Regions from separate parts of the Pseudarthrobacter sp. DSP2-3-2b1 genome, predicted to be linked through region 1. Evidence: riboswitches for the same ligand, from Rfam matches in the RefSeq annotation. Region 1 holds a riboswitch; the other holds the start of a gene.
What was found. Region 1 has a riboswitch for cyclic di-AMP ahead of ACP7AX_RS16970 (hypothetical protein). Riboswitches for the same ligand answer to the same signal wherever they lie in the genome.
Positions count from the first base shown of each region.

Region 2: linked by a shared signal. The riboswitch ahead of ACP7AX_RS02295 (peptidoglycan DD-metalloendopeptidase family protein) and the one ahead of ACP7AX_RS16970 (hypothetical protein) in region 1 are both predicted to bind cyclic di-AMP.

Region 1 is NZ_JAFCTI010000016.1:6,664-13,783, forward strand. Features, by position in the region: gene ACP7AX_RS16955 (glyoxalase superfamily protein) at 1-68, shown strand, start outside; gene ACP7AX_RS16960 (HAD-IA family hydrolase) at 119-799, shown strand; gene ACP7AX_RS16965 (YdeI/OmpD-associated family protein) at 780-1,223, opposite strand; gene ACP7AX_RS16970 (hypothetical protein) at 1,410-2,180, opposite strand; cyclic di-AMP (ydaO/yuaA leader) riboswitch at 2,186-2,336, opposite strand; gene ACP7AX_RS16975 (HAMP domain-containing sensor histidine kinase) at 2,464-3,963, opposite strand; gene ACP7AX_RS16980 (response regulator transcription factor) at 3,971-4,711, opposite strand; gene ACP7AX_RS16985 (winged helix-turn-helix domain-containing protein) at 5,391-6,257, shown strand; gene ACP7AX_RS16990 (SixA phosphatase family protein) at 6,310-6,837, shown strand; gene ACP7AX_RS16995 (EamA family transporter) at 6,888-7,120, shown strand, end outside.
Region 2 is NZ_JAFCTI010000001.1:530,882-538,001, forward strand. Features, by position in the region: gene ACP7AX_RS02280 (HNH endonuclease) at 1-181, opposite strand, end outside; gene ACP7AX_RS02285 (NlpC/P60 family protein) at 485-1,255, opposite strand; gene ACP7AX_RS02290 (C40 family peptidase) at 1,438-2,127, opposite strand; cyclic di-AMP (ydaO/yuaA leader) riboswitch at 2,189-2,354, opposite strand; gene ACP7AX_RS02295 (peptidoglycan DD-metalloendopeptidase family protein) at 2,499-3,323, opposite strand; cyclic di-AMP (ydaO/yuaA leader) riboswitch at 3,327-3,537, opposite strand; gene ACP7AX_RS02300 (iron dependent repressor, metal binding and dimerization domain protein) at 3,716-4,411, opposite strand; gene serC (phosphoserine transaminase) at 4,697-5,827, shown strand; gene ACP7AX_RS02310 (MFS transporter) at 5,836-7,120, opposite strand, start outside.

The DNA of each region.
Region 1 (7,120 bases):
ATCCGGACGGCAACAAATGGGCCGTGCAGTACATCCCCGGGCGCGACATCCCCGGACCCGGAACATAGCGCGCCGGGTAAAGCCGTATGGCGAATCCGCGCAAGGCAAAATGGGGAGCATGACCCTCCCCGCTCCTTCTGCAGCACGCACGCTCACCTGCCGTGCCGTCCTCTTTGACATGGACGGAACCCTGGTGGACTCCACGGCTGTGGTGGAGGAGGTATGGGGTGAGTTCGCGGCCCGGTACAGCCTGGACATTGCCGAAATCCTGCGGACCTCCCATGGTGTCCAGGCCGTCGATACGGTGCGGCGGTTCGCTCCGGCGGGGTCGGATGTCCTGGCGCTCACCGAGGAACTTAGTGCCATGGAACGGGTGCGGACTGCCGGCATCATCGCCCTGCCCGGGGCCGCCCGGCTGCTCGCAAGCTTGCCCGCCGACGCCGTGGCGCTGGTGACGTCCGCCGACCGGATTCTGGCGGATATCAGGATGGACGCCGCCGGACTCGCAATGCCAGGCACGTCCGTGACGGCTGACGTTGTGACCTTCGGCAAGCCGCACCCTGAGGGCTACCTGACGGCGGCACGCCTGTTGGGCGTGGAGCCCGGGGACGCCGTGGTGTTTGAAGATGCGCCGGCAGGAATTGCTGCCGGGGTGGCCGCCGGCATCCGGACCATCGCAGTGGGAGCCAACACTGGAGCGCTGCCGCCCGGCGTCCTGCATATCCCGGACTACTCAGCAGTTACCGCTTCTGTGGCTGCAGATGCGCAGGGACTAAGGACTATTTCTTTCCAGCTTTGAGATCGGCAACTACCTTCGCGATCCGCCGTGCCCGGGTCTCCGGTGTCTTGGCGTCCGCGAGGGGTTCCACATAACGCCGCTGACCGCTGTAGCTGAGCGTGGCATAGAACGCCTGCGCGTCAGGTTCGGCAGCCAAGGCCGCGGCAAGGTCGTCCGGAACCTCGACTATGCGGGGCTGCGTGTCCAGCTCGACGTGCACCTCCACGGTGTCACCGGCTGAAACGCCGGTGAACTCGCGGTTGTGCTCGCTGACAGCGATCAGGTTCTGCCCGCCCATCACGGCGATGCTGCTGCGGTAGCTTTTGCCGTTGATGGTCACCACCACCGGAGGTCGCTTGCCCGCTCCGAGTCCGGCAACCACCTCCGGCGGAACCTCTATGCCGGTCTTGTTGCCGCTGCCGAGAATGGTGGTGGTGAATTCCATGGCCCCAGTATGCCCCGGCGGGCGCGGCGCCAACAGATGCTGGGCCAGCTGGTACTACAGCTGGCGGGACCAGTAGCGTCCGGTACGGGCTGCGCCAGGTCCTTGTTCGGCCGGTATCGGGTGTGCGGCTGTTACCGGCTGTGCGGCTGGTATCAGTTGTGTGCGGCTTAGTACCAGTGGTGCGGCTTAGTACCAGTTGTTGGAGAGGTGGAAGTTCAGCGCGCCGCAGGGCGACTGGTAGCGCTCCTGGATGTAGTTCAGGCCCCAGTTGATCTGCGTGCGGTAATTGGTGCGGTAATCCGCACCGGCGCTCGCCATCTTCTCCGCAGGCAGCGACTGGACGATGCCATACGCGCCGCTGCTGGGGTTGGTGGCCGTGGTGGTCCAATCGGATTCCTTGGTCCAGAGCGTCTTCAGGCACTGCATCTGGTCAGCCGCCCAGCCGTAGGAGGCTAGCTGCCCGGCGGCGTACGCCTGGGCGCCGGCCGGGTCATCAATTGCTACAACGGGAGCGGGCGCCGGGGCAGGCTCAGGTGCCGGGGCGGGCGCAGGAGCAGGGTCAGGCGCAGGAGCCGCGGGTGCCGGCTCGGCAGCCTGAGGCGCGACGCTGATTTCGGCCGGCGCGGCTTCCGGGGAAGGCTTGGCCTGGATCTCGGCCTTTTCGAAGCTCAGGTTGGAATCCGCGTCAGCGGAGGCACCGGAAGCCGGCGCAGTCTCGCTGGCCGTCAGGAAATTGGCGTCCGAGGCATGGCCTGCGGCGCCGACGCCTACAAGGAGGGCGCACGCCGCGGTGAATACGGCTGCGCGGCGGCCAAAGGACGGGAATTTTGCGCGGGGTGACGTGGGGGAGCCGGACTCGGTAGCTCCCGGTGCCGCGCCTGCCTCGGTAACTTCATGGCGGCCGTGCAGTTTCTCTGACCCGTTCTCAGGGCGCGTTTGTACCTTGAATTCAGACATGATGGATCGCCTCTCACACCTACGGAGTTAGCTGTCGGGTTCGGATGAGGGCATCCGGCCACACGGAAAATCACGTGCTGGCTTAACCCCAAGGGCACTCGTGGCCCGGGACCGTGGGTCCCCCGCCTCTGCCTCTGAACGCGGAATCCGGGAAGCGGCAGAGCTTGGCGTCATCCGGATATGCAGCCCGATAGAGCTGCACCTAATCGACGGTACAGGAGCTCAGCGCTTAAGTCACATTTTGGTAACGGAGATCACGACGGCGGTGTGTCGGCTTGCAGGGTCAGTGGGCGAAGGGCAGGCGAAGCTTGAAAACAGTCTTGCCGGGGCCGGAATCTACGGTCACCGTTCCGCCGTGAGCCTCCACGATCGACTGGACGATGGACAAGCCGAGTCCGCTGGTGCCTTCGGAAGCCGCAGATCCGGAGGCCGGTGCCGTGCCCGCCCGGGCAGCGTCTGCGCGGGCAAAGCGCGAAAACGCCTGGTCCACGAAGTCAGCCGGCATGCCGCCGCCGTCGTCCGTTACCGTTACTTCGGCGCTCCCATCAGCTGCGCTGCAGACGCCGGTCACCACCGTGGTGCCGGGAGGCGTGTGCTTGCGGGCGTTGGAGAGCAGGTTCACCAGAACCTGGCGCAACTGCGATGCATCGCCGGTGACAGCGATCGGCTCATCCGGCAGCTCGAGACGCCAGCTGTGACCCGGGGCCATAACTTTTTCGTCACTGACGGTCTCAATTACCAGTTGGGTGAGGTCCACTTCGCCCAGTTTCAGCGGCTGGCCTTCGTCGAGCCGGGCGAGCAGGAGAAGGTCCTCCACCAGGGCCGTCATGCGTTCGGACTGGCTCTGCACGCGGGCCAGCGATTTCCGGCCGTCCGGCGTGAAGTTTTCGGTCATCCGCATTAGCTCTGTGTAACCGCGGATGGCCGTCAGCGGGGTGCGGAGTTCGTGGGACGCGTCGGCCACGAACTGCCGCACTTTGGTTTCGCTCTTCTGCCGCGCCTCCAGGGCATTGGCCACGTTGTCCAGCATGAGGTTGAGCGCGTGCCCGACGCTGCCTACCTCGGTTCCGGGATTAGAGTTCGACGGCGGGACGCGCACCGCGAGTGCCACCTCACCGGCATCCAGGGGGAGCTGCGAGACTCGGGTGGCGACCTCCGAGAGCTGCTCCAGCGGCTTCATAGTGCGCCGGATGAGCACGGTCCCGGCAAGGCCAATCAGCGCCAGGCCGCCGAGGGAAACGAATGTGAACGTCCACACCAGCGAGGCGAGGGTGCTTTCCTTGGCTGCGAGCGGAAGGCCGGTCACCAGGACGTCGCCGTAGCCGGTCGCCACGGCGACAATCCGATAATCCCCGTTGGACAGCGAACGGTCCACGGGATTTCCGTTCTGCGCCAAGGCAAGCAGGGTTTGCTTGTCCTCTGAGCTGAGGGCGGAGCGCGTGGTGTCCGAGTCGAGGTAGCCGCCGCTGTTGATCTGGCCGTTCACGATCCGCGCGTTGAGGGTTCCGACACTTTGGCCACGGGCGTCCAGCGGGTCCCTGCCGTTGAATCCGCCCGCGGGGGGCCGGCCGGGATCGTTGGACCGGGCGGCGGCCTGGGTCAACTGTTCGTCGAGTTGCCGGGTGAGGAAAGAGTCCATCGAGGCGTAGCTGAACAGTCCTACAGAGCCGCAGATGGCTACCAGCAGGGCCATGGCTAGCAATACAAGGCGGGTGCGCAGGTGCCAGGTGGCGGGTTTGAGCCAGCTCCGTGTGGGTGGCGGGGTTGCCCGCGGCGGCGACATGGCGGCGCTACTCCGCAGGCTTGATGACGTAGCCGGCGCCGCGCACGGTGTGGATCATGGGCGGGTGTACCGAGTCGACTTTTTTGCGGAGGTAGGAAATGTAGAGTTCCACGATGTTGGCCTGTCCGCCGAAATCGTAGTTCCAGACGCGGTCCAGGATTTGAGCCTTACTGATCACTCGTTTGGGGTTTTCCATCAGGTAGCGGAGCAGTTCGAACTGGGTGGCAGTGAGCTGGAGGTCGTCGCCGGCGCGGCTCACCTCGCGGGTGTCGATGTTGAGGACAAGATCGCCCACCACGAGCTCGGCGGTGTCCATAGCGGCGACACCGGACCGCTGAACCAGACGGTGCAGCCGCAGCAGGACTTCTTCCATGCTGAATGGCTTGGTGACGTAATCGTCCCCGCCGGCAGCCAGGCCGACGATCCGGTCCTGGACGGCGTCTTTGGCCGTCAGGAAAAGGGCCGGAACCTCGGGTGCGAAGGCCCTGATCCTGCCCAGCAGCTCAACGCCGTCGAACCCTGGCAGCATCACATCCAATACCAGGACGTCCGGGCGGAACTCCTTGGCGAGTTTGACGGCCTCGGGGCCATCGGCGGCCACGGCAACAGACCAGCCCGCCATGCGCAGCCCCATGCTCATGAGCTCGGAGAGGCTGGGTTCGTCGTCAACCACCAGGGCGCGGATGGGGGAGCCGTCCGGGTGGGTGAGCTGCGGGAGGTTGTTGGTCATGGAGTGCGAGGTGGCCATGTGACAACTCTCCGATCCTTCGGTTAGCGCGCGCTATGGGGTTCCTGTGAGCGTGCTGTGAATCCCAGCCTAGCGAGCTGAATTAAGGACGCTTCCCGTTTCCGGTCGTATGTGGGTAACGCCGGGCACGAAGGGGGTGCTCCTCAGCTGCCGGGGTTGGGTGCCCCACCGGGCCAAAGCGCAGATATAGCCTTTGGGGGTGGACAGAAGGCCAAAACGAGAGAGCAATTCCGGGAACTCTTACAGGGATGAATTTTCTCGCCAGAAAGTCGCGTTGGCCCGAAGCATATTCGGGACTAGCCCGCTGAAGCACCGCGTTTGTTGACTGCAACCGCGAATTCATCGCCATTCCAGAATCGTGATCTACGGCACATATAGCCCTTTTGTCTCACAATGCGGAACTAATGGGCCTTTGTTACTTGCAAGTTTTCATTGTTACGTTGCACACTTTCAATTGTGAACAAGAACTCAACAGCACCTGCAGCCGCAGAATATTGGCCCAGCACACCCGCTGCTGCCGACACTCGCTGTTGTCGAATGCACGCCTGACCTTCAGACCCCACGAAGTTCTTAGGCATTCGCCCCCAGCCCAGCGTAGGGCGCCCCTCCCCAGTTTTCATTGCGGGGAAAACCAGCATTCGAGCCGCGATGACGGCCATTCACATTGAGGTAAGCAAACATGACCGTTGCATCCGGATACGTCCACATCTCCGTCCGTAACGCAGGCAAGGCCCCCCAGGCCTCAGGCCTCCGCCAAGGCTTCGGTGCCCGCCCGGCATTCGGCCCCGGCGGCCCCGGCGCCGGCATCCAGGCGCCCGCCTACGCACCCCAGGGCTACAACCCCAACTCCTACGGCCAGCTCCGCGCCGTCCAGCCCGTCGAAGCCGCTCCGCTCACCGCACCGACGCCCGTTATTGCCGGAGCCGACGCCGTACGGCCCGTTGCCAACGAGAACCTGGCCCGTGGCTTCGTCCTGTACATGGGCATTGATGAAGAGACCGCCGCGGCTGCCGGAACGTCCATTGCCAAGCTGGCCCAGGAAATCCGCGCTTACGCACAGTCACTCGTAAGCGGCGCTGAGAGCTACGCTGCCGTCGCTGTGGCCCCAGCAGGCACGCCCGGTTCCGCGCTCGACGTCGTCCGTTCCACGTTCGGCGACCCAACAGTCAACGCACAGAAGCGCACTGAGACTGCCCGCCTGCAGCAGCCCCAGGATCCGCGTCCCTCGGGCGTCCTGATCGACCTGGCCCGCCGCGAAGTCCACCTGGACGGCGAGTCCCTCAACCTGACCTTCAAGGAATTCGAACTCCTGAACTACCTCGTGGAGAACGGCACCCGTACCGTGGGCCGTGATGAACTGCTTGAAGGCCTGTGGCGCAATGCCGAGGAAGTCCCCAACGAGCGCACCATCGACGTCCACATCCGCCGCCTCCGCTCCAAGCTGGGCCGCCTCGCCAACACTGTGCGCACCGTCCGCGGCCAGGGGTACCGCTTCTACGAGCACCCCGAAGTTGTTGTCTGGGCCGCTCCGGAATACTCGATCTAGTCGACTTCAGCGACGCAACAGCGGGTTTCTGCTGCGGCGCTAGGCTTGGGGGATGAGCGAGCACCATATTAAGCGCCTGGTGATCATGCGACACTCCAAAGCCGATTGGCCCGGCGGTGTGGCTGATCACGAACGGCCGTTGGAGGAGCGTGGCCACCGGGAGGCGCCGCTGGCCGGGAAATGGCTGGTTAAACACGGCATCGTGCCGGACTTCATCCTGTGCTCCAGCGCGCTCCGCACCCGCCAGACGTGCACGTGGGTCTGCTCCGAACTGGGGGACAAGGCCCCGACGCCGAAGCTCGAGGATGGTTTGTACGCCGCCTCCGCGCTTCGCATGCTCACAGTGGTCAACCATGTCCCGGACACCGTCACCACCCTGATGCTGATCTCGCACATGCCCGGAGTCCAGGACCTCGCCATGCATCTTGCTTCCCGCGACTCCAACCACGACGCCTACATGGACGCTGCCACCCGCTATCCCACCAGCGCGCTCACGGTGCTGGAGACGGAAAAATCCTGGGCCGAACTGGACGGGCAGGACGCCCGGCTGACCAAGTTCAAGGTGCCAAGGGCGCACTGACCACGAAGCCGGCACAACCCCGGCTGCCACCGTCTGCAATAGTTGGACGGGTGAACCTCCGCCACTCCTTCCTTGCCCTCCTGGTCGCCGTGCTCTGGGGCCTGAACTTCGTGGCTATCGACCTTGGCCTGCACGCGGGCGAGCATGAAGTTCCGCCGCTCCTGTTTGTGGCCATGCGGTTCATCCTGGTGGTCTTTCCGCTGATTTTCTTCATCAGGAAGCCGGCCGTCAGCTGGAAGGCGATCGTTGGCGTCGGACTCTTTATGAGCGCGGGCCAGTTCGG
Region 2 (7,120 bases), on a different contig from region 1:
GGCGGATGTAGCGGTTCAGGAGGATCACGGACGGGCGGCCCAATATCTCCTGCGGTCCCACCACGGGATCTTCGCCTTCGGCAACAACACTCGCCTTGCCGGTAAGCACAAGGACGAGCGCCCGGCGGAAGGTGATCACCGCCAGCGGTTCATATCCAGCATTCAGAACGAGAGTGCGCATGCACGTACCTCTTTGTGGCCGCACCCGTCAGGGGCACGAGGGCCGGCTGCCCCCGGCATAATCCGGGCTATGGATCGACACCACAAGAGTAAACAAAGAAACCCGTGATTAACTAATCGCCGGCACGGGAACACCGTCGTGTCGGGCACTGGTTCCTCCCCGTGGCGGGGCCGCTCCCCCACTGCCGGTCCCCCAAGGTCGCTCCCCCCAGTGCCGCCCCCCCCTGCCGGTCCCCCGTGAGGCGGCCCGGGACAGCAAAGGACCCCCGCCGGGTGGCGGGGGTCCTTGAAGCTGAAGCAGCTGCTAGGAAACGCGGATGAAAACCGGTCCCGAGCCAACGTTGGCGCTGAATACAACGGTCTGGTTGCCGTTGTAGCCGCCGTGCACTGCCTGGCCGTTGCCGGCGTACACAGCGATGTGGGCAACGCCCGCGCCGCCGTCGGCGTAGTAGATCAGGTCGCCCGGCTGAGCTTCGGCGGCACTCACGGTGCGGCCCAGGCCCAGGTAGCCCGCGGGCCAGTCGTGGAAGTTGATGCCAACGGCAGCCAGGGAGTTGGTCACCAGCATGGTGCAGTCCTGCATAACACCGAGCTGTGCGTAGGCAGCGGAGAGGATTGCTGCTCCCTTGCCGCTGGCAGCAACCGGTGCCGGTGCGGCCGGAGCCGCGGCGGTGGTCACCTTGACAGCAGCGGCGCGGGCCGGAGCAGCGGCGGGAGCTGCTGCTTCCTGCACCTCAACCTCGGGCTCAGGTGCCTCAACAACGGGAGCCGGTGACGTGGTGACAGCAGGCTTCTCGTAGGAGATCGCAATGGTGGATTCAGCGGAGATTACTGCCGGGGCGGAGACCTCAAGCTCAAGGTTCGAGACCGGGGACACTTCACGCTGGACGCTGGTGTCGGCGGCGTTTGCCGCGATACCGCTGGTGAGGACCAGGCCGGAGGCAGCAGCGATAACCGCTGCCTGGCGGCCCATGCCGCCGGCGTTGTCGCCGACAGCCTTGGCAATGACAGCCAGCGAGTTGGTCTTGGTGGTGACCTCGGCGCGGTGCCGTGCAACTGTTGCACGAGTAGTCATTAATTTTCTCTCTTTCGATTTCCTCAGGACCGCGTGGGCAGGCCAGGGTTTGGACGCGCCGGCATCTTGGGGGTACGTCGGCACGTCCCGAACGGGGATTTAGCGAAAGGTTCAGGCGGCATTGGTCCTGCAGCGCGAGGCTGCAGGATTATTGCCCGGCAGGAACCGGGAGCGGTGGTTAGTTAGCCGCCCATGGTGAAGAAGGAGGAGGTGCCCGTGGAGGCCGCCGAGTGGAGCAGCGTGCCCTGTCCCGGGTTGAGCGCGCTGATCATCATGCCGTTGCCGACGTAGATACCAACGTGCGCGCCGCCATTCTGCATGACCAGGTCACCGGGGACCGGCGTGGAGGTCGGCTTCATTGCGGTCCAGGCATTGACGCGGGGAATGCTGATGCCTGCCTGGGCGTAGACCCACTGGGTGAAGCCGGAGCAGTCCCAGCCGCTGGGAGAAGTGCCGCCCCAGACGTAGGGGCTGCCGATGCCGGTGTAGGCAATGGCTGCCAGGCCGGAGCCGGAGGCAGTGGAGACGGCGTCCGCGAGCTTGCTCGGAGCCTTCTCCGTAGCGTCAGTACCCTCGGTAGCGGTAGCCGCGGCGGTCTCAGTGGCCGTCGACTGCGCACGGACCGGTTCGATCTTCGGCGCGGCGGTGGTGGTGACCACCGGGCGTTCGAAGGAAACGGTGGCCGTGGGAGCCGCGGTGACGGCCAGGGCGGCCTGGGCTGACTCGGTGGAGGCGGACACGCCGGCGGTGGAATCCGCAGCGTTGGCCGGAAGTCCCATGGTCAGGATCAGACCTGACGCGGCTGCGATGACTGCAGCCTGGCGACCTACGGTCCCGGCGTTTGCACTGACCGCCTTGGACACTGAGCCCATGGGGTTGGTGCGAACCGTTTGCGCACGGTGGCGCGCAGAATTATGGCGTGAAGACACGAAGGTAGCCTCTCCCAATGCCTGCGAGGTGAGCTGTCGGATTCGGATGGGAGTGCACCCGGCCACGCGGCTTCCTGGGAAGCTTTGCGACTTAACCCCAAGGCCTTCAGAATCAAAGGCCAAAATTGGTTCCCCCGCCCCTGCCAGACGAATTCATGCGAACGGACCTTGAGCGGTGGCAGAGCTAGGCAATCCACTCAAGAACGTCAGCTTCGGAAAAGCTGGCGCGAGTTAGACGTTACAGGACTTCCAGACCAATGTCACATTCAGGTCACGGCATGTCACCGAGATTTGATAGTTGGCCATCATTTGACTCAAAGCCACCCTGTGGGGTCCACGACTTCGCCGTTGACCTGGACCTCGAAGTGGAGGTGGCAGCCCGTGGAGGCGCCGGTGGTTCCGCTGAGCGCAATGACATCGCCGCGGCTGACGGTCTGGCCCATGGTCACGCTGGCGGAGGACAGGTGGTTGTACGTGGTTTCAAGGCCATTGCCGTGATCCACCACGACGCGGTTGCCGCCGCCGTACTGGTGCCAGCCAACGAAGGTGACCGTGCCGCTTGCGGCGGCCTGGACAGACGTCCCGCACTGTGCCGCAAAGTCCTGGCCCCGGTGGAAGTCTCCGGAGCCGCCGGTGATGGGGCTGATCCGGAAGCCGAACGGAGAGGCGGTGGCCAGTTGCGCCAGAGGCGCGCCGAGACTTCCCGCGGAGGCTGCACGGGTGATGGATCCGGCTGACTGCGCGCTCAACAGCTGCTTGAGCTTGCCGTCCGGATCGCCCTTCGTGACGACCGAAGAGCGGCTGAAATCGATCTGCGCGCCGGCGGCGGCGGAGATTTCGGGCTGCGGGGCGGCGGAAACAGCCGAGGCCGGCTGCCCCTGCTCCGGCTGGGCCATCACAGGGCTGGTAGCGGGAACCGTCACGGTAAGGACCAGGCCGGTTGCGGCCAGGGCGATGCCGGCTTTTTGGCCGATGCCGCTGGCCGAGGCGAATTCAGTGATCTGCCGGAAGGGTCCGCGGCGGCGGCGTGCTTCGCGCTGTGAATCGCGGGGCCTGTCGGCGGTAGTGACTTCGGCCGCACGCGGCGCCGAAGCGGGGCCCGCCGCGCGGCGGCGGCCCCTGGAGTATTGCGTGGTCAAAAATGTTCCTCTCTGGATAGCCTGCGAAGTTAGCTGTCGGATTCGGGTCAGAGAGATCAAAGACCCGGTCCGCCGTGACAAGCACTTGGCGCAGAAATATCCCGTGAGGATTCTTCATTGGAAGAGGCTTGCTGCTGACGGACTACACCCCAAGGCAGCCTTGGCTGCCGGTTGTGGTTCCCCCGCCTCTGCCAGTTAGTGACTCGTGCACCTGGTCCGCTGGCAGAGCTCGGCTCCGGATCAGGTAACGCTTTTGTATCGACGTTCTGTTAAAACTATAAATGATTAAGCAGGACAGTAACAATTCCGTTATCTTTGCAGATCCGCTGTCACTGCGCTAAAGAAGGCCGCGCCGAGCCCCCTAGTCCCTTCGAGCAGGCACAACCGACCCGTCAGCCGACGGACACGAATACGTGCGCCGCCACTTCAGGAGGGAGTTCGAGAGCCCCTTCGATGCCCGGCACGCGGACGGAGATGTACTCCCCGACTCGCTCCAGGGTGACCGAAGCGCCGGGGCGGATCCCGCCTTCATCCAGCTGGACCAGCAGTTCGGGCTCCACCTGGATGGGCTCCGCCAGGCGGCTGACTTTGACGCTGGAATCAGGCCCGTAGCCCTGCATGGCCTCCAGGAGATTAATCACACCGTCGTCAAGAAGCGAGGCCGGCGCTCCGCCCAGTGCGGCCAGCCCTGGGATGGGGTTGCCATACGGGGACTCCGTGGGATGGTTCAGCAGTTCGTAGATGCGCCGTTCAACCCGCTCGCTCATCACATGTTCCCACCGGCACGCTTCGTCGTGGACATAGGCCCAGTCGAGGCCAATCACGTCCGCCAGGAGGCGTTCTGCGAGACGGTGCTTGCGCATGACTTCGGTGGCCCGCTTGCGCCCGGTTTCGGTCAGCTCCAGGTGGCGGTCCCCGGAAACCACAACCAGCCCGTCACGTTCCATCCGGCCGATCGTCTGGGACACCGTGGGCCCCGAGTGCCGCAGCCGTTCGGCGATGCGGGCGCGAAGAGCAACAATGTGCTCTTCCTCAAGCTCCAAAATGGTCCGAAGATACATCTCGGTGGTATCAATCAGATCCGTCATACAGCTCAGCTCCTCGAGCGCAGTACCTTGCGTTGTCCCACCGTATCGCGTCCGGCGCAGCGGCGAGGTCCGGTGAAAAGCCTAGCCTATTTTGATTTTGTCCGGATAATTCCGGCCCCTGCAGCATCCGGGCATTCTGTCTCATTGACTGGACTATGACGGTGCCGGTTCGGTGCCAAATAGCCGGTTCAGGCAGAATAAAAGAGGCCCTTGGTCCAGTCACTGCCGGCCACCCCACCGTCCTTCGGACATGAGTCATGTCAAACGCCGAAATTTGGAGCCCCTGTGAGCGAAACCAGCATCACTATTCCTGCCGATCTGCTGCCAAAGGACGGACGGTTCGGCGCAGGCCCCTCCAAGGTCAGGCCTGAGCAGATCGAAGCGCTGTCCGCGGCATCAAAGACCATCCTGGGCACTTCGCACCGCCAGGCGCCGGTGAAGAACCTCGTGGGGTCCGTCCGCGAGGGCCTCAGCCAGTTCTTCCGCGCCCCTGAGGGCTATGAAGTGGTGCTGGGTGTCGGCGGGTCAACGGCGTTCTGGGATATCGCAAGTTTCGGCCTGGTGGAAACGAAGGCGCAGCACCTGTCCTTTGGGGAGTTCGGCTCCAAGTTCGCCTCGGCCACCAACAAGGCCCCGTTCCTTGACGCCTCGTCCATCATCACCTCGGAGCCCGGCACCCGCCCGGCGGCAAAGGCTGAAGCCGGAGTGGACGTGTACGCCTGGCCGCAGAACGAGACCTCCACGGGTGTGGCGGCGCCGGTCAAGCGCGTTGAAGGCGCCGATTCCGGTTCGCTGGTCCTTGTTGACGCCACCTCCGCGGCAGGCGGCCTGGACGTTGATGTTGCCGAGGCCGATGTGTACTACTTCGCACCGCAGAAGAACTTTGCTTCCGACGGCGGCCTGTGGCTTGGGCTGTTCTCCCCCGCCGCCCTGGAACGTGCGGCCCGGATCAAGGCCAGCGGCCGCTGGATCCCGGACTTCCTGGACCTCCAGACGGCCATCGACAACTCCAGGCTGAACCAGACCTACAACACGCCCTCGCTCTCCACCCTGGTGACTCTCGACTCCCAGGTGAAGTGGCTGAACAGCAACGGCGGCCTGGACTTCGCAGCGGCGCGCACCGCGGACTCTGCCGGCAGGATCTACAGCTGGGCCGAGGCTTCAGACTTCGCCACACCCTTTGTGGCCAAGGCCGAGGAACGCTCCAACGTCATCGCCACCATCGACTTTGACGGCTCCATCGACGCCGCCGCGATCGCCAAGGTGCTGCGGGCAAACGGCGTCGTGGACACCGAGCCCTACCGCAAGCTGGGCCGCAACCAGCTCCGGATCGCCACGTTCGTGGCCATCGAACCGGATGACGTCTCCGCTCTGCTGGCCAGCATCGACTTCGTCGTGGGCGAACTCCGCAAGTAACGGACGCTTCAACGTCCGACGGCGTCGTCCGGGTTTTGCTCCCGGCCGGCGCCGTCTGCTGTGTCCCCGGGCTGGGAAACGCCGCCCAGGTGGGATATCACCCGGAAGTGGCGCAGCCCGCGGGCCCGCCGGTTGAACGTGATCCTCAGCTGCTGGGCCCGGATGATCCATAGGAGCCCGATCAGCGCTGCGAGGAGCCCTGAGGCGGCGGCGACCGCAAGTGCCCATCTGGCCCCTGCCACGTTGGCCACCCAGCCCACCAGCGGCGCCCCGATAGGGGTGCCGCCCATGAAGATGGCCATGTAGAGGGCCATGACCCGGCCGCGCATGACTGGATCAGTAGTGGTCTGGACGTAGCCGTTGGCACTGGTCATCATGGTGATCGCGAACAGGCCCACGGGCACCAGGGCTACACCGAACCAGAAGTAGTCCGGCGCCAGGGCGGCAAGTCCGGAGGTCACGCCGAAGGCGGCTGCCGCGCCGAAGATCATCCGCAGACGGGGTTTTCCGCGGCCTGCGGAGAGCAAGGCTCCGGCCACGGAGCCGATGGCCATGATGGAGTTCATCAGCCCGAACTCATCAGCGTCCAGCCCGAATTCGGTACCAACCATGGCCGCGATGAACAGTACGAAGTTCAGCCCGAGCGTTCCCACGATGAACACTGCAACCAGCACCACCACCAGGTCCGGCCGGTAACGGACGTAGCGCAGGCCCTCGCGGATCCGCCCCTTGCCTGCGGCCGCGCGGGGAAGCTGGCGCAGGGACGCCGTCGGGATCTTCCACAGGCTCAGGAGCATCGCCAGGAAGGTGCCGGTATTGATCAGGAACACCCAGCCCGGGCCGACCGCCACGGTCAGCATTCCGGCTACTGCGGGGCCGATCATGCGGGCCACGTTGAACGACGCGCTGTTCAGTGCCACGGCGTTCGGCAGGTAGTCATCCCGGACCAGCTCTGAAACAAACGTCTGCCGCACTGGAGCATCGAGCGCGGAGACCATGCCCAGCAGCAGGGCGAAGCCGTAGACATGCCAGAGCTGACCTGCGCCCAGTACCACCAGGACGCCCAGTCCCGTGCTGAGCAGCGCCATGGTGGACTGTGTGATCACCAGCAGTTGCCTGCGGCTGTAGCGGTCCGCCACCAGTCCGGCTACCGGCGCCAGGAAGAGCTGGGGACCGAGCTGGAGCGCCATGGTGATGCCCATGGCGCCGGCGTCGTGGTCCGTAAGGTGATCGAACACCAGCCAGTCCTGGGCCGTCCGCTGCATCCAGGTTCCGATGTTGGAGACCAGCGCG